Regions from separate parts of the Kribbella sp. NPDC050124 genome, predicted to be linked through region 2. Evidence: riboswitches for the same ligand, from Rfam matches in the RefSeq annotation. Region 2 holds a riboswitch; each other region holds the start of a gene.
The links. Region 2 has a riboswitch for thiamine pyrophosphate ahead of ACIBL3_RS03970 (purine-cytosine permease family protein). Riboswitches for the same ligand answer to the same signal wherever they lie in the genome.
Positions count from the first base shown of each region.

Region 1: linked by a shared signal. The riboswitch ahead of thiS (sulfur carrier protein ThiS) and the one ahead of ACIBL3_RS03970 (purine-cytosine permease family protein) in region 2 are both predicted to bind thiamine pyrophosphate.
Region 3: linked by a shared signal. The riboswitch ahead of thiC (phosphomethylpyrimidine synthase ThiC) and the one ahead of ACIBL3_RS03970 (purine-cytosine permease family protein) in region 2 are both predicted to bind thiamine pyrophosphate.

Region 1 covers NZ_JBITJU010000029.1:10,027-20,578, forward strand. The annotation lists gene ACIBL3_RS40625 (alpha/beta fold hydrolase) at 1-199, shown strand, start outside; gene ACIBL3_RS40630 (LuxR C-terminal-related transcriptional regulator) at 330-3,107, shown strand; gene ACIBL3_RS40635 (tetratricopeptide repeat protein) at 3,159-3,683, shown strand; TPP riboswitch at 3,733-3,849, shown strand; gene thiS (sulfur carrier protein ThiS) at 3,840-4,046, shown strand; gene ACIBL3_RS40645 (thiazole synthase) at 4,051-4,824, shown strand; gene ACIBL3_RS40650 (hypothetical protein) at 4,821-5,378, opposite strand; gene ACIBL3_RS40655 (DUF6807 family protein) at 5,420-7,342, opposite strand; gene ACIBL3_RS40660 (family 43 glycosylhydrolase) at 7,342-8,805, opposite strand; gene ACIBL3_RS40665 (ABC transporter substrate-binding protein) at 8,933-10,276, shown strand; gene ACIBL3_RS40670 (pectinesterase family protein) at 10,295-10,552, shown strand, end outside.
Region 2 covers NZ_JBITJU010000001.1:793,521-804,072, reverse strand. The annotation lists gene ACIBL3_RS03980 (methylated-DNA--[protein]-cysteine S-methyltransferase) at 1-234, shown strand, start outside; gene ACIBL3_RS03975 (class I SAM-dependent methyltransferase) at 369-1,049, opposite strand; gene ACIBL3_RS03970 (purine-cytosine permease family protein) at 1,076-2,404, opposite strand; TPP riboswitch at 2,398-2,510, opposite strand; gene ACIBL3_RS03965 (alpha/beta fold hydrolase) at 2,533-3,195, opposite strand; gene ACIBL3_RS03960 (hypothetical protein) at 3,192-4,019, opposite strand; gene ACIBL3_RS03955 (DUF3152 domain-containing protein) at 4,081-4,938, opposite strand; gene ACIBL3_RS03950 (RibD family protein) at 5,038-5,805, opposite strand; gene ppgK (polyphosphate--glucose phosphotransferase) at 5,980-6,732, shown strand; gene ACIBL3_RS03940 (alpha/beta fold hydrolase) at 6,930-7,688, opposite strand; gene ACIBL3_RS03935 (nitroreductase/quinone reductase family protein) at 8,248-8,739, opposite strand; gene ACIBL3_RS03930 (sigma-70 family RNA polymerase sigma factor) at 8,960-9,952, opposite strand; gene ACIBL3_RS03925 (SDR family NAD(P)-dependent oxidoreductase) at 10,094-10,552, shown strand, end outside.
Region 3 covers NZ_JBITJU010000014.1:29,651-40,202, forward strand. The annotation lists gene ACIBL3_RS28215 (DUF47 domain-containing protein) at 1-462, shown strand, start outside; gene ACIBL3_RS28220 (anion permease) at 465-1,463, shown strand; gene ACIBL3_RS28225 (hypothetical protein) at 1,467-1,988, opposite strand; gene ACIBL3_RS28230 (lysophospholipid acyltransferase family protein) at 2,138-2,884, opposite strand; TPP riboswitch at 2,975-3,095, shown strand; gene thiC (phosphomethylpyrimidine synthase ThiC) at 3,087-4,712, shown strand; gene ACIBL3_RS28240 (transposase) at 4,984-5,541, shown strand; gene ACIBL3_RS28245 (hypothetical protein) at 5,538-6,092, shown strand; gene ACIBL3_RS28250 (RDD family protein) at 6,089-6,724, opposite strand; gene ACIBL3_RS28255 (RDD family protein) at 6,768-7,328, opposite strand; gene ACIBL3_RS28260 (RDD family protein) at 7,401-8,135, opposite strand; gene ACIBL3_RS28265 (DUF2752 domain-containing protein) at 8,242-8,682, shown strand; gene ACIBL3_RS28270 (hypothetical protein) at 8,719-9,423, opposite strand; gene ACIBL3_RS28275 (hypothetical protein) at 9,528-10,082, shown strand; gene pstB (phosphate ABC transporter ATP-binding protein PstB) at 10,131-10,552, opposite strand, start outside.

The DNA of each region.
Region 1 (10,552 bases), on a different contig from region 2:
GACCCCGGCCTGGAAGTCGCTCCCGTCCTGGTTCGTGTTCAGCGACGGCGACCGCAACATCCCCGTCGAGCTGCACCGCTACCTGGCCGAGCGCGCCGGCGCCAAGGGCCACAAGGAGATCGCCGGCGCCTCCCACGCCCTCAGCGTCTCCCAACCCGCCGCCGTCACCGAGACCATCCTCGAAGCCCTCGGCTCCTGATCTCACCAAACCCCTGCCGGCAACCCCTGGGCAGGCGACCCGGCAGGGGTTTGGTGACCCTCCGCGGCCGAACGCCGTACGGGGAGTTAAAAGGTGTGCTGTGCGCACGCGGTCGGGCGCATGATGGGCTATGGCCGGTTTACTGGTCGGGCGTGGGGGCGAGGCTGCGGTACTGCGGGGGTTGATCACCGAACTGCCGGGGCGGTCGGCCGCTGTGGTGGTGCGTGGCGAGGCCGGGATCGGTAAGACGACGCTCGTCCGGGCGGTGCTCGACGAGTACGCCGGTAGCGGTGTGCGGATCTTTCGCGGCGCGTGCGCCCCGATGTCCGGAGCGATCGCCTACAGCGGGCTCGGTGCCACGTTGGCGGGCGCGCTGAGCCAAGCCGCAGCGACTGACCAGTTCCCATCTGCCGCGGCGGCCCGAGCATGGTCGATGCAAACCCTCGCCGATGTGCTCGACAGCGACGCTTCGCAACGCACCATCTTGCTGGTCGAGGACGTGCACTGGGCTGACTGGTCCACGCTGGACTTCCTCGCGCATGAGACGCGCAGCCTGCCCGAACGAGGGTTGCTCGTGCTGCTGACCTGGCGCGACGAGACGGCCGACCCTGAACTCCTGACCTGGCTCGGCGAAGTGATTCGCAGTCCGGCCGTCGTCGATCTGCCGTTGCGTCGACTCACCGAGCAGGAGACGTCGCAGCAAGTGCTCGATCTCCAACCAGACTGTACGGCGGACACAGTCGCTGCCGTCTACCGGCGCAGCGCAGGTAATCCGTATCTGAATGTCGAACTGGTCCGCGGAGACCTGACCGTCCCGGCTTCGTTGCGCCAACTCCTGCTCGCCCGGCTGCAGGCGCTCACGCCGGCGGCTCGCGTTGCCGTCGCGGCTACCGGCACGTTGGCTCGCGCCCTCGACGACGATGACCTGCTGGCGGCGGTGAGCGGCGCTGCGGACGCCGTACGAGAGGCCTGTGACTCCGGTCTGGTGATCCGCGACCCGGCCGTCGGTTGCACCGCGCGGCACCCAGTGGTCGCCGAGGTGGCATACGGCAATTTACTGTCTGCGGAACGCCGCGACCTGCATGCCCGACTGGCGAACCATTTGGCGGGCCGCCTTCGCAGCAAGGCCACCGCATCGGAGGTCGCCGAGGTCGCTGAGCAGTATCACCGCGCGAGTGACCGGGATGGGGCGTTCACGTGGGCTCTCACGGCGGCCCGTGCCGCCGAGAAGGAGTCCGCGTTTGCGGAGGCCGGCCACTGGTTCTCCGTTGCTTCGTCCCTGTGGCAGCCGTCGGACCTGACTGACGACCGCGTGCCGCCGCGCCTCGTGCTCGCCGAGCGAGCAGCCTCGCTGCTGGGCGGTGTCGGCCGGCATGCCGAGGCTCTCGCCGTGCTCGAGGCGGCGGTGGATGAGTCCGACGCCGAGGCGGGCACTGTTGGAGCCTTGCTGACGCGGGGCATGCAACGCGGGCTGGTCGACGACCTCGCCGGGGCGATGGCGGATCTCGAGCGAGCTCGGCGTCTGGTGCCGGCTGGTGACGATCGACTGCTCGGCCAGGTCTGCGTCTCGCACGCACTGATGCTGCGCGGGTATCCCCGCTCGGCAGTGATGGCCGAGGCAGCCCGGGCAGCGCTGGAGCACGCGACCCGAGCGGGTGACACCCGGACGATCGGCCAGGCTCGGGTGATGCTGGGGGCGGCCGCCGCCGGCGAGGGCCGGCTCGACGAGGCGCTGGAAGAGACGGTGGCTGCGCTCGAGATCGCTCGCGAGCTCGCCGAGCCCGAGGACCTGGCCATGGCAGGCCAGGCGCTGACCTTTGTGCACGGGTTGCGCGGCGACTCCGACCAGGTCGTGGCGGTCGCGGACACCATCCAGGCCGAGCTCCGGCGCCTGATGGTCGACGAGCATTGGACCGAGGGCATCATCGAGGCCAACGCCGTCTTCAACCTCTATGCGCTCGGCCGATGGGATGAGGCGCTGAACCGCGAGGACAGGGGCCGGCCACCGTCCGGACCGGCATTCAAGGACGAGGAGTTCGCGCTGATCCTGATGGCGCGGGGGAACCTACAGCAGGCCGACGAACTAATGCGCGAACAAGAGGTGTTCGCGGTCGATGACCAACCCATGATGAAGCGCGGTTATGCAACAACCACGGCCGAGCTGCGCCTCCTGCAGCAACGTCCGCACGAGGCCCTGGCCCTTGCGCTCGAAGCCGCCGAAATCAGCCACGACACCGAAGACGAGCTGCTGTGCGGCGCGCTGCTCCGTATCGGTCTGGAAGCAGCGGTCGCGTCACAGTCAGTCGACGGCTTCGATCGACTTGTGACACTCCTTCGACGCGGCGTGACCGGGATCGAGGGCCCAGCGCTGGCTGCGATTGTCGAGGGCGAACGATCCCGGATCCAGGGCACGCCCGATCCGACCCCGTGGCTCACCGCCGCACAGGAATGGGCGTCACTCCGCTGGCCGTACTGGGAGGGGCAAGCGCGGCTGCGGGCGGCCGAGGCGCTGTTGTCTCGGCGCGGGCACCCTGGCGCCCGAAGTCAGGCAACCAGCGAGCTGGAAGCGGCGCGGCACATCGCCGAGCAGCTTGGTGCGGCGCCGCTGCTCGACCGGATTCACGAGCTCGCGAAGATCGCGCACATCCAGCTCGACGACGCCGTGACCGAACACTCCGATCAGCCCGCAGCAACGACCGGCCCGCTCCCGCCGTTGACGGATCGAGAGCGTCAGGTGCTTGCCCTGCTCGTGGAAGGAAGGACCAACCGCGAGATCGGCGCCGCGCTGTACATGAGCCCCAAGACCGCCAGCGTGCACGTCACCCACATCCTCGAGAAACTCGGCGTGCAGACCCGGGTCCAAGCCGCCGCCGAAGCCGTCCGGATCGGCCTCGCCGGGCAGCGGTAGCCCGTTCGCGGGTCAGGTTTCGGTGCCCAGGTGGGGCGGGATACTGGCGGGATGGATGCGGAGGAGATGTTCGCCGCGGGGCAGGAACTGGAGGAGCGGGGGCAGGTGGGGGACCTGCCGGCGATCGAGGAGTGGTACCGGAAGGCTGCCGAGGCTGGGTCTGTGCCGGCTATGGGGCGGCTGGGGTTGTTGCTGGAGGGGCGGACGCGGGCGCGGATGGAGGACCGGTTCGTCTACAGCGGGGATTATGCGGAGGCGGCTCGGTGGTATCGGCAGGCCGCGGACGCGGGTGACTCCTGGGCCGCGTTCGCGCTGGGCCGGCTGCACTCCGACAAGCTGGACGACTGGTCCACCGCGAAGGTTTGGTACAAACGGGCCGCGGCCGACGGCCGGTGGCAGGCCAAGAAGCGTCTCGAGGAAGGCAAGGCAGGCGTCGCGCGGCGTCAGCGGGAAGACGCGATGTTCGACAAGGTGGAGGAGCCACCCAGTACGGCGGCCGCCGGCAGCAGCTGCCTGATGCTTGTCGCCCTCATCACACTTCTTCCACTGGCCGCCACGCTGCTCCTGACGACGTGAACGGCCTGACGAGACGCGGGTTGTCTCGGCGGGGTGCGGTGGTTATCGTCGAGGAAGCCGCGGGAGCTCACGCCAGAGTGGGCTGAGAGGGCGACTGACCAGGGTGTCGCCGACCGCTGAACCTGTATCGGGTAATGCCGGCGTAGGGAGGACGCGATGGCGTACGACGTGTGGGTGAACGGCGAGGCGACGACGGTCCCGCCGGATCGATCCGTTGCCGAGCTGGTCCGGGAGTACTCCGACCGCGAGACCGGGATCGCGGTCGCGGTGAACCAGACCGTGCTGACCCGCGACGAGTGGGCCGGTACGACGCTGACGGACGGCGACCGGGTCGAGATCGTCAGTGCCGTCCAGGGTGGTTGAAGACATGGACGATCCACTGGAGCTCGGCGGCCGGACGTACACCTCGCGGTTGATCATGGGGACCGGCGGCGCCGCGAACCTCGAGGTGATGGAAGAGGCTTTGCTTGCCTCAGGCACCCAACTCACCACGGTCGCGATGCGCCGGCTCGGCACCGGCCACGAGGGCTCGATCCTCGACGTACTCAAGCAGCACGGCATCGACGTGCTGCCGAACACGGCCGGCTGCCACACCGCAGCCGAGGCGGTGCTGACCGCGAAGCTCGCCCGGGAGGCGTTGCAGACCGACCTGATCAAGGTGGAGGTGGTCGCCGACGACCACTTGCTGATGCCGGATCCGATCGAACTGCTGGACGCCGTCGACGCGCTGGTCGCGGACGGCTTCACCGTGTTGCCGTACACGAACGACGACCCGATCCTGGCGCGCCGGCTGGAGCAGGCCGGGTGCGCGGCGGTCATGCCGCTGGCCGCACCGATCGGGTCCGCGCTCGGCATCCGGAACCCGCACAACATCGCGCTGATCGCCGAGGCGGCGAGCGTCCCGGTGATCGTCGACGCAGGCATCGGTACGGCGAGTGACGCAGCGCTGGCCATGGAGCTCGGCTGCGCCGCCGTCATGCTCGCCACGCCGGTCACCCGGGCCGAGAAGCCCGCTCTGATGGCCGCCGCGATGCGAGACGCAGTCAACGCAGGCCGAGCCGCCCGCCTGGCAGGCCGAGTCCCCCGCCGCTGGCACTCAGCCCAAGCCTCCTCGCCAGTGACCGGCCTGCCGACCTTCTAAGTCAGTTGGTCCAGCACGACACCACAGAAGGTGGCGTCGTCGGAGTGGGGACCGTGGAACACGGGTGGGTCTTCGACGACCAGCACACCGCCCGGTTGACTGTCACCGAGTGTGTCGAACACGGCTCCGAGCACCACAACGCCTCGGTCCCGGAGCAAGCGATGGCCGGCTGGGTCGGTGATGGTGAAGGTGCCGGCATCGCGGGCTTCGAACCGCCAGATGTTCCCGGACACGTGCGTGGCGTGCTGTTCGAGGAAGACCCCGTTGGCACGGATCACGATTTGCTGGCCGTTCGCCGGGTTGGTGACCGTCTCGACGGTCAGATAGTTGTCGTGGGCCAGGAAAGCCTGACCGTCCGAGCCCTTCACGGTGCGGATCGTCACCACCCCGCTGAACTCGACGTCGAAGTGCGCCGCGAGGCCGCAGATCGTGTCGTCGAACGAGTCCGAGCCGGAGTAGCGCTCATGAGTGTACGGCGGCGCCGCCTGAGCGACACCGGCTGTGAGCAAGCCGATCAGTACGGCGATCAGCGGTAGCAACCAACGACGTGCCATGACATCCCCCTCGCTCTCGTGCTCCCCCAGAGCGATTCACCTCACCGTAGGCCCGCTTCCGACGGCCCAGCAAGGCGCGCGGCCAGTTCCGGGGCTTCGGTGAGGTCGATCGAGCGGTCCAGCAGCAGGGCCGACAGGCTGAGCTGAAGTTCCTGGTCTGGTTGCAAGGCCAGGGCGCTTTGCCAGGCCAGCGCCGGCCCGGCGCCTACGTAGTCGGTGGAGCGGAGGAACCAGGGACGGACGTCGGCGGGTTGGGCGAGGAGCAGAGTGGTGACGGTGTCGCCGCGTTGCTGGACGAAAGCCAGCCAGGGGCTGAGGGATCCGTAGGCGGCGTCGGCGCCTTCACCGGCCTCGCTCAGTACGACGGTGTTCTCGGCGGACGGCAGTCGCCAGAAGATACCGCCGTACCCGGCGCCGGGGCGTCCGGCGGTCGCCGGGCTGTCGATGCGGATCGGGCCGTAGCGGGCGTTGAGGACGCTGTTCCAGTCGAGGCGCCAGCCGCCTTCGGCCAGCGAGCCGCTGAGCTGTCGGCGTTCCACCAGTTGCGGGCGGCCTTGTTCGTCGTACCAGGTGATCTCGTCGGTCAGCGAGTTGCCGGGCCCGTCGTCGACGGTGACTCCGCGGCTGCGCTGCTGGCCGTGGTTCGTCAGGAGTGTCGGCCCACGTCCGGGGAGGAATGTACGGCCGCCCCAGTGTGACGTTCCGTTGACTCCGGCAACTGCCAGCGATACGCCGTAGTGGTGCCGGTGGTCGACCGGACTCACCTCGGTCAGCGGATGACCGCCGAGCGTCCGCACCGGATGCAAATAGGGCCGTGGTGAGTGCACCTGCGGCATCCGCCGGCCGAACTCGTAGTGCGCGAGCAGCCCGGACTCGGACCCGAGCACGAAGATGTCCCCCTGCTGCTGCCAACGCACCGGCCCGACCCGCCCACGAGGCGCGTCCGCCTGCAACCGCGTCGCCTGCGGAACCGGCCCGGTGCTCGCCCGCAACGCCAGCCGCAGGTCCGGTACGCCGTCCAGATCCACCTCGGTCCCGGCGATCTCGGCGTACAACCGCCGCCAGGCCAGCTCCCCCATCCCCTGCTGCGGAACCCGAACCGTCGTCAGCGACGGTACGGCGAACCGCGACAACCCGATGTCGTCCATCCCGGCCACCGACAGGTCCGCGGGTACGGCGACGCCGACCTCGTTGAGCCGGGCCAGCAGACCGAACGCGACCAGGTCGTTGAACGCGACCACCGCCGTGACGTGTGAATCCAGCACCTGTTCGACCGCGCCGTACCCGTCCTCGATCGACGAGCCGCACTCGAACCGGACGATCTCCAGCCCGGGGATCTCGCGTTCGGCGATCTCGAGCGACCGCAGGCGATCCGTGTTCGACGCGCTGCCCACCGGACCGGCCAGGTAGGCGAGCCGCCGATGCCCGAGACCGACGAGATGGTCGACCACGATCCGCACCGCGCGACCGAAGTCGACGCCGACCGAGGCGACGTCGGGCGGCCCTTGGCGGTTGACCAGGATGACCGGCTTCACGTCCGGCAGCAGCTCGAGCAGGCGCTCCTCCGCCAGCCGCGGCGAGACCAGGATCAGCGCGTCGCACCGGCTCCGGGCCTCGATCGCGATGTCCGCCTCGGCCAGCGGGTCCTCGTCCGTCTCGGCGACCAGCACCCGGTACCCGGCCGCCGCCGAGGCGTTCGTGATCCCGCGCATGATCTGCTGGAACAGCGGGTTGCCGAGGTCCGGCACCACCAGCGCGACCATGTTCGTCCGGCCGAGGGACAGGTTCCGGGCGAGGTCACTGGGCCGGTAGTTCAGCCGGTCGGCAGCGGCGCGGACGCGTTCGGCGATGTCCGGCGCGACGGTGAGTCGCCCGTTCATCACCCGGGACACGGTCGCCCGCGACACCTCCGCCGCGCGTGCGACGTCGGCGATCGTGATCGAGTCCTTCGGTGTCCTGCCCATCACGCCGTCTCTCGCTCGGTGACCCGGACGGGGCCGAACACAGCCCCGCCTCCGTCCATCGTGCCTTGCGGCGCCGCCGCGAACAGCCCCACCTCGGCCCCGATCCACCGGCCTTCGACGGCCTGGAAAACGCCGGCGTCGACCCATTCGCCGCCGGTCCGATACGAGAAGCGCACCAGCGCATTGTCATCGACGTCGGCGGCGAGTTCGACGTACGGCGCCTCCAGCTGAACGTGATGCAGGACGTCCTCATCCAGGGTCCCGCGTTGCCGCAGGACGAGGTCGACTCCGGTCGGAGTGCGATGCAGACCGATCCACGCATAGCTCTGGCCGAGTACGACGAGACCCGCGCGAGCCCCCGGACCGCCGCCGTCGAGCCGGACCGAGGTCTCGAACCGGCGCGGGTGACCGGGCAACTGTTGACCGAGCACCTGCGGAAGATTCCGCAGATCGCCGTCGTCGTCCGGGAGCATTGCCAACCGCAGAGAGCCGTCCTTCGGACCGTCGTACCACTCCGGTCGCGGGTTCGCCTGCCAGTGCCAGATCTTCGACAACTCAGGGCCGTCGAAGGCATCGCTCCGCTCGGGCTCACGATGCACACCAGGCTTGGGATGCCGCAGTACCGGCTCACCGTCGTTGCCGATCACCGGCCAGCCGTCGACCCACTTCATCGGCTGCAGGTGGACGACGCGTCCCACGGGACCGCGATCCTGGAAGTGCAGGAACCAGTCGGCACCGTCGGGCGTGTCCACCCACGCCCCCTGATGCGGCCCGTTGACCGGCGTCGACCCCTGCGCCAGTACGACGCGATCCTCGTACGGACCGTACGGCGACCGGGCCCGGAACACCGACTGCCATCCGGTCGCGACGCCACCGGCCGGCGCGAAGATCCAGTAGTACCCGTCCCGCTTGGAGAACTTGGGTCCTTCGAGCGTCGTGTACCCGGGCAGCTCGTCGCCGTCGATCACCGTCCGGGCCGGTCCGATCACCCGGTCGAGGGTTGGTGAGACCTCGCGGACGGTCAGCCGGTTCTTGATCCCGGACCGGCTCTTCGCCCAGCCGTGCACGAGGTAGCAGCGGCCGTCGTCGTCCCACAACGGGCACGGGTCGATCAGCCCGCGGCCGGCCAGCAGCAGTTGCGGCTCCGACCAGGCGCCGGCCGGATCCACGGCGCTGAGCACGAAGATCCCGTGGTCCGGATCGGGGTAGACGATCCAGAACCGCCCGTCGTGGTGCCGGATGCTCGGCGCCCAGACCCCACCTCCGTGCCGCGGGATCCGGAAGTGCTCGACCGGCGGGACCTCGCGCAGGGCATGGTTGACGAGCGTCCACGAGACCAGGTCGCGTGAGTGCAGGACCGGGAGACCGGGAGCCCGGTTGAAGCTCGACGCGATCAGCCAGTAGTCGGCGCCGACCCGGATCGCGTCCGGGTCCGGCCAGTCCGCATCGAGCACCGGGTTCACGTACACAGCTCTCGCCCTCCGATCGGGAAACCGCCTTCCGAACCCTATTGCGAGCCCGGGGCGCTGTGTTACTTTCCCATGAAGAAACCGGTTTCTTCAACTGTTCCGGCGTGGAGAGAAGGACGAGATGAGGCGCACAGGTTGGCTGCGGACGGCGGTCGCAGCGGTGACCGCCCTGGCGATCGTGGGCTGTGCCGGCCCGACGAGCGGCGGCGGCGAGCAGGCCGCGAGCAACCCCGACGACTGGGGCGAGGCCAAGGGAACCGTCCGGTTCTGGGACACCAACGCCAATCCGGCGCTGTCCAAGAAGTGGGAGAAGCTGATCGGCGAGTTCAACGCCGCGAACCCCGACATCAAGGTCGAGTACGTCGGCCTGCCCAACTCGTCGTACCTGCAGAAGGTCGACAACGCGCTGGCCTCCGGCGAGATCCCCGACGTACTCCTGATCGGCAACGACGTCGCGCACCTGATCGCGCAGAACGCGCTGGTCACGCTCGACGACGCGTACGAGAAGTCCGGACTGACCGGCAAGGTCGATGCCACGATGATCAGCAACGAGCGGCGGAACTCGGCCGACTCCAAGCTCTACAAGGCGCCGCTGAGCGCGCTGTCGGACGTGATCTGGTACCGGACCGACTGGCTGAAGCAGAAGGGGATCGCCGAGCCGACGTCGTACGACGAGTTCTTCGCGGTCACGCAGCAGCTGACCGAGAAGGACAAGAACAGGTTCGGGTTCGCGTTCCGCGGCGGTCCGGGGTCGATGCCGCCGATGTTCGCGATGACGTACGGCCAGGCAGGGATCGGGAAGTTCTTCACCGATGACGGGAAGGCGACGTTCAACGACCCGGAGGCGGTGAAGGCGCTCGAGCGGTACGTCGGGCTCTACGGGACCGTCAGCGCGCCGGCCGATCTGTCCAACGACTACGCGAAGATCGTTGCCGCCTTCGACGGCGGGTCCGCGTGGGCGACGCACCACAACCTCGGCTCGACCCAGGATCACTTCAAGGCGCTCGGCCCGGCGAACGTGGCCGGCGTCCAGCCGTTCCCGAACGCGGACGGGGTGACCACGGCAACCGCGCCGGCGATCTCCGGGCTCGGGATCCTCGCGAAGAGCGAGAAGAAGGCGGCGGCGTGGAGGTTCGTCGAGTACATGAGCACGACGGCGAACTCGGAGTGGTGTGAGGCGGTCGGCCAGGTGCCGGCGAACACCGAGGCCGCGAAGGCGCCGTGGGTGCAGCAGTCGCAGCCGCTGCGGGCGATCGTCGAGACGTCGAAGAACCCGAAGACGCAGTACCTGCAGCTGCCGACGTACCTGCCGGACTGGTCGAAGATCCTCAAGACCGAGATGGAGGCCGACTTCCAGAAGGTCCTCCAGAAGCAGCTCACCGCACAGGCGTTCGCCGACAAGTACGCCACCCGCTTCGAGGCCGCGAAACAGGAGTACGACAGCTCCCTCAAAGCCGGCAAGTAAGCCCACAACCTTCAGAAAATGTCAGAAACCGGTTTCTTCACCAAGGAGCCCCGCATGCCGCCCACCCTCCGCACCACCTTTCTGGTCGCCACCACCCTCCTGACCCTCACAACACCGCCTGCGATCGCCCCGGGGGCGATCGCAGGCGGGAACGGAATCAGCAGCACCAACACCACCCAGGCGGCAACAGCCGTCGACAGCGCCGGGGGCACGGCAGCCGCGGAGCAAGCTGCCGGCTCCGGCGACCAGCTCGGCGCCGGCACCCTCGGTGATCCC
Region 2 (10,552 bases):
CTGACCGACCTACCGTCGTACACGAGCTACGGGCGCACGACGACGTACGGCGCGGTCGCCGGCGACATCGATCGGCCGAAGGCGGCCCGCGCGGTCGGCACGGCACTGGGCGCGAACCCGGTCTGCGTCGTGCTGCCGTGCCACCGGGTGATCGGCGCGAACGGCGCGCTCACCGGGTACGCCGGCGGGCTGGACGCGAAGCGATTCTTGCTGAATCTCGAAGCAAAAAACTGACGTTTCACGCGTCGGCGAGAAAGCATTTACACTCGACCGACAAAGGAGCAGATCCCCAGTGTGGAGTGGGGATCTGCTTCTTGTTTCCCTTGTCTGGAAGGGCTCCGGGCTCGGCGCGGTAAATCCCTGACGCGTCAGGCATTACCGGGTTGGTGAATCTCCAGGATGAGCCGGCGGCGGCCGCCCCAGTCCCGCTTGTAGACCTTGTAATCCTCGATTCCGGCTTTCGCGCACAGGCGCCCGTAGCTGGCCTCGTCGTGGATGAAGTGCACGCTGCTGGTGCCGAAGTGCTCGGTGGTGACGATCCGGTGCTCCGGCCCCTGACGCATCCCGTTGGCGATCTCGGCCGCGGTCGCCGGACCCCAGACCGGGCCCTCGATGATGGCCAGCCCGCCCGGCTTCAGCACCCGGGAGATCTCGCAGATCGTGGACACCTGCTCGTCCTCGGCGAACAGCTCGTGGAACGCGGTCCACAGGCAGATCACCGCGTCGAACGCGTCCCACTTGTACGGCAGGTCGGTCATCGAGCCGATCGCCCAGTCGACCTGCAGCTCTTCCTCGGCCGCCCTCGCCCGGCCGGCCTCGATCAGGTTCGGCGAGATGTCCAGCGCTCGCACCACCTTCCCGGCCCGGCGCAGCGGCAGCGCGATCCGGCCGTACCCGCAGCACAGGTCGAGCACCGACTCCCTGCCCTGGAGCAGTTCCTCGACGGCCTTCACGGTCGCCGCGTCCCGCTCGGGCGTGGTACGCGCGGCCAGTCCGTCGGCCCCCAGTTCCGCGTACTCGGCCCGGCTGCGCAGTGCGGAGTTCAGCATTGCGCAAGTATCCCGGTTACTCCGGGTCAGTTGTCCAGCGGTCGGCGACCGATCCGTCCGAGCAGCACCGCGGCCAGCATCGACACGATGATCGAGGTGTACGTCGCCCCCAGCCAGGTGGGCACCGGCTGGTGGTTGAACAGCCACTGCTGGACGTCGGTCCAGAACGGCGACCAGCCCTTCACCGTGCCCGGGTTCACCAGCTGGTAGGCGACGAAGCCGATCAGCCAGGCGACCGCGGGCTGCCAGCGGAAGCGCGCCGTACCGGAGACGTCCCAGTTCATCTTGCTGACCACGAAGAAGTCGGCGATCGCGACCGCGAACAGCGGGACGAAGACCGAGCCGATCAGGTAGAGGAACTGCGTGTAGTTGCCCAGGTCAACCAACAGGGCGAGGCCGGTGGCGATCACGCCGATGGCGATCGAGATCCAGCGCCGGTCGATGTGGCCGACCAGGTTGTGCGTTGCCATCGTGGTCGAGTAGACGTTCGCGTAGGCCTCGTCGACCTCGTCCACCAGCAGCACGAGCAGCGCGATCGCACCAGCCGGCAGCGTGACGAGCGCGGTGATCACGTCGGTGCTGTTGGTCCCGAGCGTCGCCACCGCGAACACACCGAGGGCGTAGTACGCGATCGCCGCGATCCCGTAGCCGAGCGACGATCCGGCGAAGGCCGCCTTGTTGGTGCGCGAGTGCCGGGTGTAGTCGGCGGCCAGCGGCGCGAACGACACCACACCGGCGGCGGCGAGGTCGACAGCCGGCCAGAAGCCGAAGACGCCGTCCTGCGGGAGGTCCTGCACCGGCTTGCTGAGCACCTGCACGAACAGGTAGACCGACGCGATCAGCACCAGCCAGACCATGAACTTGCGCAGCAGCTTCACGCTGCCGAGCGGCCGGACCGCCATCGCCGTGGCGATCACTCCGGCCAGTACGACGAACAGCCACCGCCAGCGTTCACTCGTCACCGCCACCGCGGCCTGCGAGATGACGATGATCTCCATCGTCGCCCAGCCGACGTTCTGCGCGATGTTCAGCACGGTCGGCGCCATCGAACCGCGCCGCCCGAACAGACCGCGCAGGCAGGCCATCGCCGGCGCCCCGGTCTGCGAACCGAACACGGCCGCACCACCGAGCACCAGCGCGCCCATCCCGCAGCCGACCACGACCGCGAGCAGACCTTGGGCCAGCGAGCCCGTGTACGCCGCGACCAGCGCACCGGTCACCGGGCCGAACAGCGAGATGCCCAGGTTCCCCCAAAGGGTGAACTGGTCGAAGAAGCCGAGGGTGCGCGGCGCGTCCGTGGTGAGGACGAGCGGCGCCTCGGTCCGCTTGGCAGGACGAACAGCAGTACTGGTCATGGTGACCCGCTCCCTACGCCGGCATTACCCGGTCAGGTTCAGGCGGTCGGCGACCCCGCGTCGCCCTCTCAGCCCGCGCGTCGTGCGAGCTCCCGCATCGGTTTTGCTACCGCGTCAACGATAGCGCTTCAGGCCTGGGTCGGCGCAGCCGCTGCCCGCTGGATGAGAGCGGCCAGCTCGGGACCGTTGGTCAGCACCGGCATGTGGGAGCCGGTCGGCAGCGTGCGGGACTCACAGTGCGTGAGCTCGGCCAGTCGGTCCGTCCACTCGGCCGGCGAGAGGTGGTCGTGCCGGCACCGCACGATCACGATCGGGGCCTGCACCCGGGTGATGATCCCGGCCAGGTCGTGGTGCCGGGCCGCTTCGACCGCGCGGGCGATTGTGGACAACGTCGTACGCGCGTATTGCGGAGCGAGCGCCGGGATCAGGCGGGGTGACTCCGGGACGGCCGATCCGAGCCAGCGGGCGACCAGGTCCGGCCAGCTCGCCGCGCGGATGTCCCCGGTCGGCGCGATCAGGACCAGGGCGTGGACGAGCTCGGGGTAGGCGACCGCGGTCTCGACGACGACCTGGCAGCCGGCTGAGTGCCCGACGAGCACCGACCGCTCCCGGATCTTGTCGGCGACCGCCGTGCCCAGGGCTTGTGGTCGAAGGTCGTCGCCGCGTCCGGCGGGTTCGCCGTACCCGGGCAGGGTGACGATCCGGTACGGCGTGGTCAGGTACTCGACCGTGGGCGCGTACGACTTGGGCCCGAGGCCGAGGCCCGGGACCAGGACGATCGGGATGCTCACTCCCAGGGCGGGCGGGCCGGCGCGCCTTGGACGACCGGGTTGGACACGTCCGGCTTCAGCTCGCGGTAGCCGAGAAGGAAGCCGAGGGCAAGGATCAGCAGGCCGATCCCGCCCCAGCCGTACGCCGTCGGCAGCCGGTCCAGCGAGTCGTCGATGGCGCCCATGCCGGTCGACAACACCATCCCCGCCCAGATCAGGATCGGCACCAGCGACACCCCGACCAGGAGCAGACCGCCCAGCTCGATCGGTTCGATCTCGCGGCCGACCTTGCGGCGGGCGAGTACGTCGCGAATCCACATCACGATCGCGGCAACGCCGACCAGGAGCAAAAGCAACTGGCCGATGGTGTCGATCACGTCCGTGCGGAGCGGGTGGTTCAGCGGTGAGCCGGGAGCCTGCGAGATCTCGCGCAGGGCGACCCGCTGGACCGAGAGAACGAGCAGGCCATAGACGGCAGCGACGATCGTGGCGAGCAGTACGACGCGAGCCGCGCGCGGATCACGTGGTGCGACCGGCAGCTCCCGGCCGTACTTCGGCAGCTCGTGCTGCTGGGGATGCGCCGGTGTGCCGTAGGGGCTGCCGGGGCGGTAGTTGGGCGGCTGCGTGTACGCGCCGGGCGGTGCCTGTGGCGGCGGGGCGCCGTACTGGCCGGGTGGGGAGCCGTAGGGCTGTGGCTGGGCGTAGGCGTCTGGCTGCTGCTGGCCGGGAGGCGGTGCGCCGTAGCTGCTGCCGCCGTACGGCGTCGGCGGGGCGTAGTGGTGCTCCTCGGCCGGCTGCTCCGGTTGCTCACCGCGGCCGTACGTCGGGAAATCCTGTGACGACATCGCTGCCTCCCCTCGGCACCCAGCCTCTCACGAACGAGGGTTTCGCTCAGGTCCTGCAGCGTCAGGTCGCCTTGATGGTCGGCCAGGCGTTGGGCAGGCAGCCGGCCAGGCCCTTGGTCTGCTGCATCATCACCGGCGCCGGCGTCTTCGCCTTGGTGCAGGTGGAGTGGCCGTGGCCGAGCGCGTGCCCGACCTCGTGGTTGACCAGGTAGTTGCGGTAGAGCGCGACGTTCCCGGAGTACGCCGGGATCGCGTACATCCAGCGCTTCGCGTTCAGCACGACCCGGTCCTCGACCCGGCAGGACACCTCACCACCGGTGTCGAGCGGCAGACACAGCTTGTCGGTGAGCGTCGGCGTCGCCAGGATGATCCGCAGATCGGCGTCCACCTTGTCGGTCCGCTCGAAGCTGACCGGGTGAATCGCCTGCCACCCACGCCCGTCGGTCAGCGTCTTGTGGATGATCTGCGCGACCGCGGCGCCGTTGACCGACAGCCCCTGCTCGATCTCGACCCGGTAGGTCAGTTTGTCGCGAATCCCAGTCGCCTTGTCGAACCCCGGCACGACGGCGAGCTTCCCGGTGGACACCGAGTAGTTCGGCTTCGACGCCTTCGGCGGCCGCGTCAACGTCGGAGCCGGACGCTGCGGGGTGGTGAACTTCTGCGTCGGCGTCGCCACCGGAGTCGGCGTCACCACACTCACCGGCATCTCAGTAGCCGAAGCCGCCACCCCAGCGACCACCTCGGCCGCCAAACTCCGCCGGTTCGCCGATTCCGGGTGCATCACCACCACAGTCCCCAGCACCGCCAAAGCAGTCACCGAAAACCACTGCGCCTTGTACGACTTCTTCCGAGTGTGCCGCCCACCCCGCCGCTTCCGAGCAGGCGCATCCGCCCGCTGGCCGCTCCGCCGGATGGTCATGACGATTCACCCTACCCACCCCCCACCACCTGCCGAAACCCCAGTTCCATCCCGTCCACCACAAACGAACCAAAGGCGCAGGCCGGTTGGAGGTTGCGGTCAGCTCTCGGCCACGGCGTAGTGCAGGCGAACGGAGCCGCCGGTATCGGTGTGTACGGACAGCAACTCCAGTCGGGTCGGAGCCTCACCTACTTCAAGCGGCGGCCCGTCCATCACTGACGGCGTGCCGAGCCCGCCGATGAGAGCAGGCAGCAGCGTCAGGTGGAGTTCGTCGATCAAGCCTGCCCGCAACAGAGCCCCATTCAGTCCACCGCCCGCGGCCGACAGCACACAGGTGACGCCGAGCTCGGTGCCCATCGAGGCGATCCCTTGGGCCAGGTCGACACGCTCCTGGCCGACAACGAGGTAGCAGATCCGTTGCCGTCGGAGATAGCCGAGATAGTCGGCCGGGGTCGACCGCGCCACCAGGACCAGCGCGTCCCAGTTCTCATGTCTCTCGGTCCAGCGCACCCTCCCGCGGCTGTCGACGACGGTGAACCAGTTGTGCGGCGGGGACGGTTGTCCGGTGATGTCCGGTGGGAGGTAGTGCTGGTAGAGGTCGGCGGTGTCACCGTCGTACGTGGGCAGTTCCTCGGGAATCTCGTCCTCGGCGACCAGGCTGCCGCTGCCCTCCAGGATTGCGTTGCAGCCGTACTGCTGCCGGAGCACATCGAGCATGTCGAGCGGCACCGGATCGGCAGCGTGCGGCGTCATCGCGCTCCACAGATCTGAGCTCGGCTGGTGCATCAGCAGCGCGTCCCGGGTGAGCGCGACCTTCCCGTCGACACTGGCTCCCACACTGACCACCACGCGCGGTCGCTCCCGCATCACAGCCCCTCCGCCTCGCTGGACAACGACCACCAGATCTACCAGCACCCACCGACAACGCCCCGGCCACAGCCTGAGGCTGACGGCGTCCGAGGGGCGTGGCAGGCTGGCGAGAGGATGTGTGGCGGGCCCGGTGCGACAACTGCGGGCGAAGGGAGAGATCAGGTGTCCAGGATGAGGACGTCGACGGCCTTCGGGGTCGACATCGGCGGCAGCGGGATCAAGGGGGCCATCGTCGACCTGGAGAAGGGCGACCTGGCCACGGAGCGGGTGAAGTACCTGACGCCCAACCCGTCCAGCCCGGAGCCCGTCGCCGCGGTCGTGGCCCGGCTGGTCAAGGATGCCGGGTGGACCGGCGACCTGGGTGCGACGTTCCCGGCCGTCATCAAGAACGGGGTGGCCAAGAGCGCCGCGAACGTCGACAAGAGCTGGATCGGGACCGACGTCGACAAGGTCCTCACCGACAGCACCCACTGCGACGTGACCGTACTCAACGACGCTGACGCGGCCGGCATCGCCGAGGCCCGGTTCGGCGCGGCCAAAGGCGTCGACGGCGTGGTCATCCTGCTCACCTTCGGCACCGGTATCGGCAGCGCGCTGCTGCTCGACGGCCAGCTCGTGCCGAACACCGAGCTCGGTCACCTCGAGCTGGACGGGTACGACGCGGAGACGAGAGCCTCCTCAGCGGCGAAGGACAACGAGGGCCTGTCGTACAAACAGTGGGCCAAGCGAGTCCAGCGATACCTTCGGCACGTGGAGAACCTGTTCACCCCCGACCTGTTCGTGGTCGGCGGCGGCGTCAGCAAGCACGCCGACAAATGGGTACCCCTGCTCGAGATCTCCACCCCGGTGAAGCCGGCCCAGCTCCTCAACAACGCCGGCATAGTCGGCGCAGCAATGGCCGCCCACGAAAAGTTCACCCAGTAGAACGACTACAACCCGGCCCCGGCATCGACGGCTGCTCGCCCGTACCGCTAGCGTCCGCCTCTGCCGGTAGCTGGTGAGGAGCTGCGGCGGCAGTCAGCGCCGGTGAGCTCAGCACGGGGACGTGCTTGTGGGTCTCGGCGATCCCTATGGGTGTCAAGACGGCCACGACGCCCATGCCGGTCGCCGCTGTTGTGGGGCTAGTGATCGCCGAGCCAGTCGACAACGGTCGCCAGCAACCAGCCGTGGTGTGACAGATGGACATCGTGGCCGGCTCCCGGCGCCTCGCGGTACTCGCCGCGAGGGATGGCGTCGGCCATGTCTCGGAGCAGGCCAGGAGGGCAGAACGGATCGTAGGTCCCTGTGATCAGCAGCGTTGGGCAGGTGATGAGCTTGGCCCGCGATCGACTGACATCGCCGCCTGCGTCGATGATCGCGCCCAGTGCCCGAGCCCAGCTTGCCGCCATGAGCCGGGCGTTGTGCACGCCGTGCGCCTCGACCAGGTACGCGGCCAGCGCCTTCAGGGCATCGATCGGTTCATCCACCAGGTGCGCTAGTCGGTCGAGCATGTCCGGGGAGGCCACGACTTGACCGGCCGCGCCCCAGGTGACTGCCGACAAAGCGCGACCCGGTTCGAGTGCCGCCATCAGCAGCGCGTTCTCGCCGCCGTCGCTGAAGCCGACGAAATGGGCCACCTCGACCTCGAGTGCGTCGAGCAGGCCGAGGAGTGCTCGGGCGTCGTCCAGGTAATAGCTCGCGGTGTAGTGCCGAGGCTGGGGCTGGGACCGCCCGGATCCCGGCAGATCGACGGCAATCACACGAAATCCGGAGGCGAAATCACGGCGCAAGCGATCGAGATCTGTGATGCTGCCGCCCCAGCCCGGCAGGAGCACCACGGTGTCGCCGCGGCCGGTGTCCTCGTAGTAGATCTGCCGTCCATCCGGGCCGTGCCAGGCCATCGCAGTCCTTCCGGTCGACTCAGGGGCCGCAGCACCATATAGCGAGCAGGCACGTCATCTGCACGCTGCCCGCAGGCGGGGGTCGAACCTACCGAGGACGACATCCCACAACAGACCTGGCCACTAGCGATCAGCATGTCGCGCACACCCCACAATCAGACCCCGAGTGCGACAGTGCACGAGGTCTTCTTCAGCACCCCGATGAAAGGTGAAGCACAGGCCACCCGTGAGTTTTGATCGGTGGAGTGATGGGGCCGACCACGCGACCCCACGAGGTCATCGCCGCCTGTGCCGCGGCGACGAGCTGGTCATCGTCGGTCGCACCGTTCCACCCAGCCCGGCTCAGTCGGCCGAGCTCGGCGCGGTGTTGACCCAGCGAAGCCGGGCCACCAGTGGCTGGCCTGACTTGGGCCACGATCCCGGCCAGAGCGGTGCGGCAGCGTGCTGACCTGCGGGTTCGCCGTTCGGGGCGTCCGGATCTGCGCACTAAATGGGGCTTGTACCTAACGGTCGAGTCGCTGGACCCTTCACGGTGAACGACGCTGGACCTTGTCGAGGCCTACTCGGTGACGATGCGGAAGACCGGGAAGTTGGCGGCGATCCGCTTGAACTCGCCCAGCGGAGCATGTCGGTCCAGTGGGAAATGCGCTCGCGCTCCCGGCGCGACCGCCATGTAGCGGCGCAGGATCGGCGCCCGGGCGCCCGGCTCGACCTCCTCCAGTCGGACGAGCTCACAGCGGCCATGCCGCAGCTCCGCGTGACCCCTCGCGGCCCGGACGTTGCGGACCCAGTTGGCGTCCTCGCCGAGCATCGAGACCAGATAGCGCTCGCCCTCGTGGTCGGCGATCGCCACCGGCATCGTGATCACCCGGCCAGTTCGCCGGCCGGGTACGGCGAGGACCGCCAGCCGGTTCGGCAGTACCAGCCCGGACCCGTAGATCGCGGCATCGGCCCGGTTGATCAGCCGACCGGCCAGGTTCGGTCGTCCGTGGCGGTACAGCCACCGGCGCAGGCCGGCCACTGTCTCGCCGGGTGTTCTGAGCAGGCGCATGACGGACTCCTCTGCAGGTCGAGCAGGCGAAGCCATCGTGGCCTCCGCGACCGTCGCCCTGCAGAGTCCCGGGTCCCGCCGCGCCGGGGCCGAAGGTCCCGCACGGATGAAAGCATCTTGTGCGGTTGAGGCTGCGCTCGGGGAGTATCGGTTCCTACGGAACCAGCATTCACAAACACCTGATGGACAACCTGCGCGGTTTGCTCCCGCCGCTCGCTGGTTAGCGGTCGCCCCGCACGAGCGTGCGGGGCAGGCCGAAGTACGACGCGACTGTTGTCTCGAAATGCGTGAGCTCGTGGATCCGGTCGCCGGCGATGCCGATCACGAGGACCCCGATCAGGTGCCGGCCACCGGTGACCGGATCGCGAATGTACTCGCCCCACGCGGGCTGCCCGTTCGCGCGCACCGGCACCATAGTGTCGATCTCGCGCCGATGCGCCGCGAGCGCGCTGAAGAACCGGTGCACGTCCTCGGTTCCGTTGTACTCGAAGGGCAGCGGCGGCATCCGCACCCAGACGTCGCTGGTCATCAACGCGACGAGCGCATCGACATCCTGTTTTGTGAACGCTTCGACGAAGCGCTCGACCAGCTCACTGTCCTCCGGGCCGCGCGTCCGGTCGGGTGGAGCCGCATCCATCGCGGTGCGGGCGCGGCTGAGCGCACTGTTGACTGCGGCCTCGGTGACGCCGAGAAGGTCCGCGGTCTCATTCGCGCGGTATCCGAGCACGTCACGCAGCAACAGCACGGCGCGCTGGTTCGGTGGCAGCAGTTGTACGGCGGTGACGAAGGCCAGCGAGATCGCTTCACGGGACTCGTACCGGGCTTCCGGCCCTGGCAGCTGATCGGGCAGACCGTCGAGCAGAAGGTCGGGGTAGGGCTGCAGCCACAGCACCTCACCGGACCGGTACGGCTCCGGAGGCGGAACCGGGAGTGGCACCGGGGCCACCGGTCGCCTTGTGGATGACCGCAATACGTTGAGGCAGCGGTTGGTCGCGATGCGGTACAGCCAGGTGCGGACCGACGACCGGCCCTCGAACCCGGCCAGCCCGATCCATGCCGACAGCAACGTTTCCTGGACCGCGTCCTCCGCGTCCTGCAACGATCCGAGCATCCGGTAGCAGTGCAACTGCAACTCGGCGCGGTGCGGCTCGACCAGCGCCGCGAACGCCTCCCGGTCGCCTTCCCGCGCACGCTGGAGCAACTCGTCCGGCATGGGCCACCTCCGTCCTGATTCTCACCCATTCGCTACTGACACCGGCGAGTGGCAGAACTGATCGGTCGGCAAGCGACGAGTTTCCGGCGTCGACGCTGTCTGTCCCCTGTGCAAGCCATCAGAGCTGAACGGAGAACAGACATGTCGACACCCATCGCGAACCGGACCGTCCTGGTCACAGGCACCAACCGAGGCATCGGACGCGCACTGGTCGAGGAAGCGCTGCGCCGTGGCGCAAAACGCGTGTACGCCGGGACGCGGGTACCACTCACCCACAAGGACGCTCGCGTGACCTATCTGAGTCTGGACGTCACCGACGACGCGGAGATCGAGGCGGCCGCGAAGAGCGTCGACTCCCTCGATGTCCTGGTCAACAACGCGGGCCTGGCGGCGTACGACGACCTCGATGAGCGTGCGGCGCTCGAGCGGCATCTGGCCGTCAATCTGTTCGGGACTCACGCCGTGACGAGAGCGTTCCTGCCGCAGTTGACCGATGCGCGCGGAGCGGTCGTGAACGTGCTGTCCGTGGCGGCGCTCGCATCGCTGCCGATCATCCCGGCGTACTCGATCTCGAAGGCGGCCGCGTTCTCGCTCACCCAG
Region 3 (10,552 bases), on a different contig from region 2:
GCGGCGGACGAGACCACCCACTCGATCATCCGGCGCGTGAACTCGACGTTCGTCACGCCGTTCGACCGCGAGGACATCTACCGGCTGGCCTCCGACCTCGACGACGTCATGGACTACATGGAGGAGGCGGTCGACGCCGTCCACCTGTTCGCCCTGGAGAAGCTGCCGGAGGAGATCGCCGAGCAGATCGAGGTGCTGCAGCGGGCGGCGCAGCTGACCGCGGAGACGATGCCGCGGCTGCGCACCATGAAGGACCTGGCCGAGTACTGGATCGAGATCAACCGGCTGGAGAACACCGGTGACGCGGTGCACCGGCGGCTGATCGCCAAGCTGTTCAGCGGCGAGTACGACGCGCTGATGGTGATGAAGGTGAAGACCGTCGTCGACCTGCTGGAGGCCGCGATCGACGCGTTCGAGCACGTCGCGAACACGGTCGAGCAGATCGCCGTCAAGGAGAGCTGAGCGTGGAGCTCGCGCTCGTCGTCGCGGTCGTCGTCATCGCGCTCGTGTTCGACTACACCAACGGCTTCCACGACGCGGCGAACGCGATCGCGACGTCGGTCTCCACCCGGGCGCTGACCCCGCGGGTGGCGCTGGCGATGGCCGCGGTGATGAACTTCGTGGGCGCGCTGCTCGGCACCGAGGTGGCCGAGACGGTCGGCAAGGGCATCATCAGCACGCCGTCCGGCGAGCACGGGCTGGTGATCGTGCTCAGTGCCCTGGTCGGCGCGATCACCTGGAACCTGATCACCTGGTACTTCGGCCTGCCCAGCTCCTCGTCGCACGCGCTGATCGGTGGCCTGGTCGGCGCCGGGCTCGCCTCGGCCAGCACGGTGCTGTGGTCCGGCATCCTGGACAAGGTCGTCATTCCGATGGTGATGTCACCGACGATCGGCTTCCTCGGCGCGTTCATCCTGATGACCGCGATCCTGTGGGTGTTCCGGCGCAGCAACCCCGGCCGGGTGACCCGGGGCTTCCGGATGTCCCAGTCGCTGTCCGCCGCCGCGATGGCGCTCGGCCACGGCCTGCAGGACGCTCAGAAGACGATGGGCGTGATCTTCCTGGCCCTGCTCACCACCGGCTACGTGTCGGAGGGCGACGGCATCCCGATCTGGGTCAAGCTGGCCGCCGCGACCGCGATCTCGCTCGGGACGTACTCCGGCGGCTGGCGGATCATGCGGACGCTGGGCCGGCGGATCATCCACCTGGACCCGGCCCGTGGCTTCGCCTCGGAGGCGATCGCCGCGTCGGTGCTGTACGTGATGGCGATCGGCCTGCACGCACCGGTCTCCACCACGCACACGATCACCTCCGCGGTGATGGGCGCGGGCTCGACCAAGCGGCTGTCCGCGGTCCGCTGGGGTGTCGCCAAGGGCATCGTGACGGCCTGGATCCTGACCATCCCGGCCGCTGGCGCGGTCGCCGCGCTGTGCTACGGGCTGGCCCACCTCATCCTGGAGTGAGCCTCAGCGGTTCCAGCGGCGGACTGCCTTGGCCACCTCCTTGGGGCGGATGGAGCCGAGGTTGAGCTCCCAGGTGGCGGCCAGGCGATCGCCGAGTCCGGTCAGGTCGAGGTACGCCTGCGGCCGCACCGCCACCACCCAGGTGGCCGCGGCTGCGTGGCCCTGCTGGAAGAGCAGGTGGTTCGCGGTCGCCTCGAGCTTGCTCCGGTTCTCGCCGTCCAGCCCGCTCGCGGACCAGTCCTGGAGGATCGCGCCGTCGTCGGCGGTCATCCGGGCCAGGTACGTCAGCGGGCCGCGCCAGAAGCCGCGGCTGCCGATGTTGTCCAGGCTCTCCAGCGGGAACCAGCCGTTCTGGCAGCGCCGCCCGTTGATCGCGGACTCCACCTCCCGAGCCTGCCCCGGGTTCAGGCCCCGGATCGCCCAGTCGAGGAAGAACGCGCCGACGTCGGGGATCTCCTCCGCGACATGCGGAGCCACGGTCAGGATCCCCGGCTCGAACAGATGCAGCTCTTCGGATGACTTCACCAGCAACTTCCCCCGCCTACCTGAATACGACGGCCCCGCGCGCCACCACGCGGCCGAGTGCACAGGGACCCCCCAGGTACCTGCTACTACACCAAGTGCTCTTAGTACCCCCACGCCGTACCGGGGTCAAGGTCCTGTCCGGTAGCCGACTACTTCTTGCGGGCGGCCCGGCGGGCCAGTTCCTCCCGGTCCAGCCGCTCGGCCTCGACGGGCGTGGGCGCGCTGCCGCCGTACGAGGCCGGCAGCCACCAGGCGCCGGCGGGCTGCTCCGGATAGGCGCGGATGGTGCGGTCGAGCATGCCGGCCATGGTCGAGCGCAGCTGCGCGGTCGCCTCGGTCGGGTCGTCCGCCGCGGTGACCGTGATCGGCTCGCCGATGGTGATCGCGATCGTGCGGTGCCGGGAGAAGTCGCGCGGATGGTCCTTGGTCAGCATCCGCTGCGTCCCCCACAGGATCATCGGCAGCACCGGTACGGCGGCCTCCGCGGCCATCCGGACCGTGCCGGACTTGAACTCCTTCAGCTCGAACGACCGGCTGATCGTCGCCTCCGGGAAGACGCCGACCACCTCCCCGGCGTTCAGGTACTCGATCGCCTGCCGGTACGACGCCGTACCGGCCGCCCGGTCCACCGGGATGTGGTGCATGCCGCGCATCAACGGGCCGGAGACCCGGTTGCGGAACAGCACCTCCTTGGCCATGAACCGCACCAGCCGCTTGCTCGGCAGCGCGCCGAACCCGCCGAGCACGAAGTCGACGTACGAGATGTGATTCATCGCGATCACCGCGCCACCGGTTCGCGGCACGTTCTCCGTCCCGGTCAGCTGGAACTTCAGGTCCAGCACCTTGAACGCCGTCTTCGCGAAGCCGATCACCGGCGGGTACACGAGGTCGCGCATTCCCGAACGCTACCGGCTCAGGTCAACCGGCGGCCGTGACGCGCCCCACGGAATCCCGTATCCAGTTCTTCGCTAGGGTGGACGGCGACAACTTCAGATCGCGGGAGCTCGCACCGTAGCGGGCTGAGAGGGCGGCTGGGTGAACCCGGTGCCGCCGACCGCCGAACCTGTCCGGGTAATTCCGGCGTAGGGAGCAGCAATCGTGACAACCATCGGAAACAGCGTCCGACCCACTGTCACCACCGGCCCGATCTCCGGGTCGGAGAAGATCTACCGCGGCGAGCTGAACGTCCCCGCCCGCCGCGTCCACCTCACCAACGGCGAGCACTTCGACCTGTACGACACGTCCGGCCCGTACACCGACTCCTCCGCGCAGATCGACGTACAGGCCGGTCTGCCCGCGCTCCGGCGGGACTGGATCGCCGGGCGGACGCCGTTGACTCAGGTCGGGCACGCCCGGGCGGGCACCATCACCGAGGAGATGAAGTACATCGCCGTCCGGGAGGGCGTCGACCCGGAGTTCGTCCGGGACGAGGTGGCCCGCGGCCGGGCCGTGATCCCGACGAACCGGCGGCACCCGGAGTCCGAGCCGATGATCATCGGCAAGAAGTTCCTGGTGAAGGTGAACGCGAACATCGGCAACTCCGCCGTGACCAGCTCGATCGAGGAGGAGGTCGAGAAGCTGGTCTGGGCGACCCGGTGGGGCGCGGACACCGTGATGGACCTGTCCACCGGCAAGAACATCCACGAGACGCGCGAGTGGATCCTGCGCAACTCGCCGGTGCCGATCGGGACGGTCCCGCTCTACCAGGCGCTCGAGAAGGTGAAGGGCGACCCGGCAGCGCTGTCGTGGGAGGTCTACCGCGACACCGTGATCGAGCAGTGCGAGCAGGGTGTGGACTACATGACGGTGCATGCCGGCGTACTGCTGCGGTACGTCCCACTGACCGCGCAACGGATCACCGGGATCGTGTCGCGCGGCGGCTCGATCATGGCCGCGTGGTGCCTGGCGCATCACCAGGAGTCCTTCCTCTACACGCATTTCGCCGAGCTCTGCGAGATCCTGCGCGAGTACGACGTGACGTTCTCGCTGGGCGACGGGCTGCGGCCGGGGTCGATCGCGGACGCCAACGACGCGGCGCAGTTCGCCGAGCTGCGGACCCTCGGGGAACTCACCAAGATCGCCTGGGAGCACGACGTCCAGGTGATGATCGAGGGTCCGGGTCACGTGCCGATGCACAAGATCGCCGAGAACGTGCGGCTCGAGGAGGAGCTGTGCGGGGAGGCGCCGTTCTACACCTTGGGGCCGTTGGCAACTGATGTGGCGCCGGCCTACGACCACATCACCTCGGCGATCGGCGCGGCCCAGATCGGCTGGCTGGGTACGGCGATGCTCTGCTACGTCACGCCGAAGGAACACCTCGGCCTGCCGGACCGTGACGACGTGAAGACCGGGGTGATCACCTACAAGATCGCTGCCCACGCAGCCGATCTGGCCAAGGGCCACCCGGGTGCGCAGGACTGGGACGACACGTTGTCCAAGGCAAGGTTCGAGTTCCGCTGGGAGGATCAGTTCAACCTCTCGCTGGACCCGGACACCGCGCGGTCGTACCACGACCAGACACTGCCCGCCGAGCCCGCCAAGACCGCGCACTTCTGCTCGATGTGCGGGCCGAAGTTCTGCTCGATGCGGATCACCGCGGACATCCGCGCGTACGCGGAGGAGAAGGGCCTGACCTCGACCGAGGCCATCGAAGCCGGCTTCGCCGAGATGTCGGAGACGTTCGCGGCACACGACAAGAAGCTGTACCTGCCGCTGGCCGACTGATGGTTCGAGGGCCCGGAGTACGCCGTACTCCGGGCCCGAACCGTGCTGACGCGGAGTGAAGTCGCGGGCGAGTCGAGATGCCGGGCAGTCTGGATCCAGCGGAGAATTGGGAGATCGGCGGGCCCGCGGAGCGGTCACTGGGAGTGATCGGGTGAACCGATTCAGGTTTCTTCCTTCACTCTACGTGAATAAGACTGTAGCCTTAATGCGTCGGGAAGGAGGTGTGGCGATGGTCTTCGTTCTCACGGTAGATCAACGGGGCAGCCGAAGCATGACCGATCTCGTACCCGAGCTACTGAACACCCTGAACCGGCGGCCGCGGCGGACCGGGCTGCTCCGGAGGTTCGAGCGGACGGCCGGCGACGAGGTGCAGGGCGTGCTCTCGGAGGCGCGCGCGACCATCGACGTGATCGTCGAGCTGCTGCGCTCGGACACCTGGTACGTCGGCCTCGGGGTCGGCGATGTCGCCCAGCCGTTGCCACGCAGCACGCGAGCCGGCAGCGGCGAGGCGTTCGTGAACGCGCGGGAAGCGGTGAACCGGGCGAAGTCGAGCCCGCACCACGTCAACGTGGTCGGCTCCGACGCCCGCGTCGCGGAACAGGTCGAGACGGTGCTGTGGCTGATGGCGTCGGTGCTGCGGCGGCGTAGCGAACGCGGCTGGGCAGTGGCCGACCTGCTGGCCGAAGGACTCACCAGGCGGGAGATCGGCGTGAAGCTGGGGATCAGCCAGTCGGCGGTGACGCAACGGGCCCAGGCGGCCGGCTTCGCCGAGGAGCAACGCGGACGGAAGCTGGCAGCCCAGCTGCTGGGCCCAGGGGCCGCTGCGTGACGGCACTCATCCTGTCGTTGACCGCAGCTGCCCTGGTCGTCGCCGTAGCGGCGTGGGTGCCAAGGGCCGGCTCCGCAGTACAGATCGTGTTGAGCGGGGTGATGCTGGCCTGTCTGATCGCGGTCGGCCTCCTGCTGCTCGCAGGCGACGGTGTGGACGGCTGGCGCGAGCGCTGGTGGAACGTCCTGCTCGTGCTGGCCGGCGGGCTCGCAGTCACCGGTGGCGGGCCGCTGACGACGTCTGTGCTGGCTCTGGTCGACCGGGGCAACACCAGAGCTCAGTCGACGCAGAAAGCCGGCGAGGTACTGCGTGGCGGCGCGCTGATCGGTTCACTCGAGCGCGGCGCCATCTACGCCGCCCTGGTCGCGGGCTGGCCGGAGGGCCTCGCGATCGTGCTGGCCATCAAGGGACTGGCCCGCTACCCCGAGCTGCGCAGCCCCGATCAGCCCGCCTCGGTCACCCCGCAGGCAGTGGCCGAGCGCTTCATCATCGGCACCTTCACCAGCGTCCTGTGGTCGGTCACCTGCGCCGGATTCCTGTTGTCGCGCTAGTCGGTCTTGATCACGTAGGTGGTCATCACCTTGTCGTGCCAGGTCTGCTTCTGGTCGTCCCACAACGGCCACAGCAGGTTCAGAAAGCAGGCGTTGTTGAAGAGCCCGCTCAGGAACTCGCGCAGGAACGCCTTGCCGGCGCCGACCGGTGTGAAGTACTGGGCGTCGACCAGGCGCAGGTTCAGCGCGCTCTTGCCGACGCTCTGCCCGGTCTTGCCCTGGCGGAAGACCCGGTTCCACAGCGAGAGGCCGATGCTGGCGACGATCCCGAGCAGGAAGACGATGATCGCGAACGCGCCCGGGGCGTCGTTGGACGACGACAGGTCGTCGGAGCGCATCGCGATGTCGGCGATGAAGACGGCGTACCCGATGGCGAGCGGCACGCCGCTGATCAGGCCGTCGATCAGGTAGGCGCCGGCCCGCGGCGCCCACTCGGCCAGGGGCGCCTGCGGTACGCCGTACCCGTAGCCGTACTGGGGCTGCTGCCCGTAGGGGTTGTAGCCCTGCTGCGGGTGCCCGTACTGCGGCTGCCCGTACTGCGGTCCGTACTGGGGCTGCCCGTACTGCGGCTGGCCGTAAGGAGGCTGCTGTCCGTACGGACGGTCCTGCGGTGGTGGTGTCGGCGTACTCACATCGGTTCCATCTCTTCCAGCGTCAGTCGGCGTCCGCAGGCGGTCAGAGGCGGATGACCACGTCGTTGACGACCTTGTCGTGCCAGGTCTGCTGCTTCTCGTCCCACAGCGGCCAGAGCACGTTGAGAGTACAGATGTTGTTGAACAGCACCGAGCAGAACTCGCGGCCCAGGGTCGAGCCGATACCGATCAGCCGACCGGTCTCGGCGTGCACGACCTTCAACCCGGTGACCTTCTTGCCGAACGACTGGCCGGTGCGGCCCTGCTGGACGACCCGGTTCCACACCCAGACCAGGAACGCGACGAAGAACCCGCTGAGCATCGCGATGCCGCCGGCTGCGCCCAGCTCCTCCTGGTTGCCGTCGATGACGAGCGCCACGATGATCCCGGTGACAGTGGGGATGAACTGGATCAGCGAGTCGAGCAGCGACGCGCCGACTCGGATCGGCCAGCCGGCCAGCTGCCCGGGCGGTGCGTACCCGTAGCCGTAGCCCGGGCCCTGTCCATAGGGGTTGTAGCCCTGCGGGGGCTGCTGGTAGCCACCCGGTTGCCCTGGCGGGTACTGCGGTGGCCGGTGCGGCTCGCCGTACGGAGGGGTGCTCACCTGGGGTCCTTTCCGGAACGCCGAACGCCGCGGCCTCGACAGGCCACGGCGTCCGGTGCTGCGCGGGCTACGTCAGAGCTTGATGACGTAGGTGTTGTTGATCTTGTCCGCGAAGGTCTGGCGCTTCTCGTCCCACAGCGGCCACAGGTAGCCGACGTAGCACGCGGCGCTGTCCAGGATGTGGGTCAGCTGGCGCACGAACGTCTTGCCCGCGCCGATCGGCTGGCCGGTGTCCGCGCCGACCAGCTTCAGGCCGAGGACCTGCTTGCCGACGGTCTGGCCGGTGCTGCCCTGGCGGATCACGACGTTCCAGATCGCCAGGCCGATACCGATGAGGTAGAAGATGATCGCGACGACGGCCAGGTTCTCGTTGGACGAGAACGCGCTGCCGATGCCGTACGGCACACCGACGATCAGACCGTCGATCAGCGCACCGCCGACCCGGTTCGGCCAGGCGGCGAGGTTACCGGGGACGGCGCCGAAGCCCGGCTGGCCGTACTGCTGCGGGTAACCGGCCTGGCCGTACTGACCCGGCTGCTGCCCGTACTGCCCGGGCTGCTGCGGGTACCCCGGCTGCTGACCGTACTGGCCCGTCTGCTGCTGACCGTACTGCGCCGGCTGCTGCTGGCCGTACCCGTCAGGCTGCTGCTGGCCGTAGCCCGGCTGCTGCGGAGCGCCGTAGCCGGGCTGCTGCCCGTACTGGCCCGGCTGCTGCCCAGGCTGTCCGTACTGGCCTGGCTGGCCGTACTGAGCCGGCTGCTGCGCGTCCTGCGGGCCGTAACCCGGCGGTGGCGTCGGAGAGCTCACGACGATCCCTTCTACTGATAGCTACTTGAGGAGTGAGTTGCAGGCTAGTGGTCCGACGGCTCACCCATGCTCACGGATCCCACGGGATGAGAGTTACCGTTGTCGGGTGAGCCTTTCGCTGAACGTCGTACTGCGGCCGACCGGACCGGTCCAGCCTGTGGACAGGCGGGTGCTGGGACTGGCCGCCACGGGGATCGGCGGCTTCGGGCTCGCCGCCGTCTACCAGCTCTCCGGCGGGCGGATCGGAATTCCTTGCCTGCTGCACGCAACCACGGGCCTGAACTGCCCGTTCTGCGGCGCCACCAGGATGGCTGCCGCGATGCTCCGCGGCGATCTGGTCGCCGCCTGGCACTTCAACCCGGTGGTGCTGGTGCTCGGCCCACTCATCGGTGTTGCCGTGGGCTACCAATTGCTTGCCTGGTCGCTCGAGTCGCTCCGGCTCGTCCGGTTGCCTCGGCTGAAAATGAGTTCACGCACGGTGGACTGGGTGATCAAGGGCCTGATCGCCCTGTTCGTCGTGTACGGCGTCGCGCGCAACCTGAACTGAACCGCCGCCGGACCGGGCGGCGGTTCAGCGTCGCGCTCAGTAGTTGACCAGGCCGGTGGCGTAGGACACGATCGACAGCACGATCGAGACGATGCCGCCGATCCAGGCCACCTTGGCCAGCGTGTCCGGCCGGCCCTGCTCCCGGAACTTGCTCTGGGCAATCAGTCCGAGGACGATCGAGGCCGGGCCGCAGCAGAACCAGCAGACGATGCCGATGATGGACAGAGTCTGCGGGGTGTTGTTCTGCGGGGCGGCGCCGCTGCCGTAGCCGTAGCCACCCTGGCCCGGGTACTGGCCGTAGGCGCCGGGCTGCTGCTGAGCGTACGAACCCGGGTACTGGCCCGGCTGCTGCTGTCCGTAACCCGGTTGCTGGCCGTACTGCCCCGGCTGACCTGGGTACTGGCCCGGTTGCTGCTGCCCGTAGCCCGGCTGCTGGCCGTACTGCCCGCCCTGCTGCCCATAGTCAGGCTGCTGCTGGCCGTAGGGCGACTGCTGCCCATAACCGGGCTGCTGCCCATAACCAGGCTGCTGCTGCCCGTATCCACCCGGCTGGCCGTACTGACCAGGCTGCTGGCCGTACTGGCCCGGCTGGTCGTCGTCCGACGGGCCGGCTTCGCCGTACTGGCTGGGCCCGTTCTGCTCGCCGTACTGGCCGGGCTGCTCTCCAGGGGTCTCGCCAGGGGTGTCCTGCGGCCGGTTCGGGTCGTTCGGGTCGTCGCCGGGAGGCGTCGGAGTGCTCACCGCGGTCCCTTCTGAGAACGTCGAGGATCCTCGCAGGCTATCTTTTCCACAGGGCGGTGGTCACGCACCCACACCGGATCCTTTGAACACCTAAGGTTAGCCGGGTGACTCATCCCCCTCAGCCCCCGGCGTCCGATGGCCGTCCCGGGGATCAGACGCCGGACCCGACCCGCCACCTCCCGGTCCAGTACGAGCCGCCCACGCCGACGTTCGAGGCGGCGCCGTCCCCGCAGCCCGGGCCACCGCCGGGGCCGTACCAGCCACCGGCCGGCGGCCCGTACCAGCCTGCCCAATCCCTGCAGGGATTGCCGAGCGGGCCGGTGCTCGTGACCGTGGGCGACATCTCGGTCGAGCAGTTCCGGATCGTCACCCCGGCCGGCGTGCTGCCTACCCAGGGCACGAACTGGTCGGCCATGGACATGTCCCGGACCGAGGAGAAGATCCCCGCCTGGGCGATCATCCTGGCCATCGTGTTCGCCCTCGCCTGCCTGCTCGGCCTGCTCTTCCTGCTCTGCAAGGAGCGCAAGACCACCGGCTTCGTCCAGGTCACGGTGCAGAACGGCAACCGCACCCACAACACCCACGTCGGCGTGAGCTCGCCCCGCGAGGTCGCCGACACCCTTGCCCGGGTCAACTTTGCCCGGACGCTCTGCGTGTAAAAGAACAGCGCGGCCCCGCCGGGGGCCGCGCTGCGCAGTACGGCGGGATCAGCCGAAGCGGCCGGTGATGTAGTCCTCGGTCGCCTTCTCGTTCGGGTTCGAGAAGATCTGCTTCGTCGGGCCCATCTCGATCAGCCGGCCGGGCTTGCCGGTCGCGGCCAGGTTGAAGAACGCGGTCTGGTCCGACACCCGGGCCGCCTGCTGCATGTTGTGGGTGACGATGACCACGGTGAACTGGTCCTTCAGCTTCTCGATCAGATCCTCGATCGCCAGCGTGGAGATCGGGTCCAGCGCCGAGCACGGCTCGTCCATCAGGATCACCTCGGGCTCGACCGCGATCGCCCGGGCGATGCACAGCCGCTGCTGCTGACCACCGGACAGGCCCGCGCCGGGCTTGTCCAGCCGGTCCTTCACCTCGGTCCAGAGGTTGGCGCCCTTGAGCGACCGCTCGACGACCTCGTTGAGCTTCT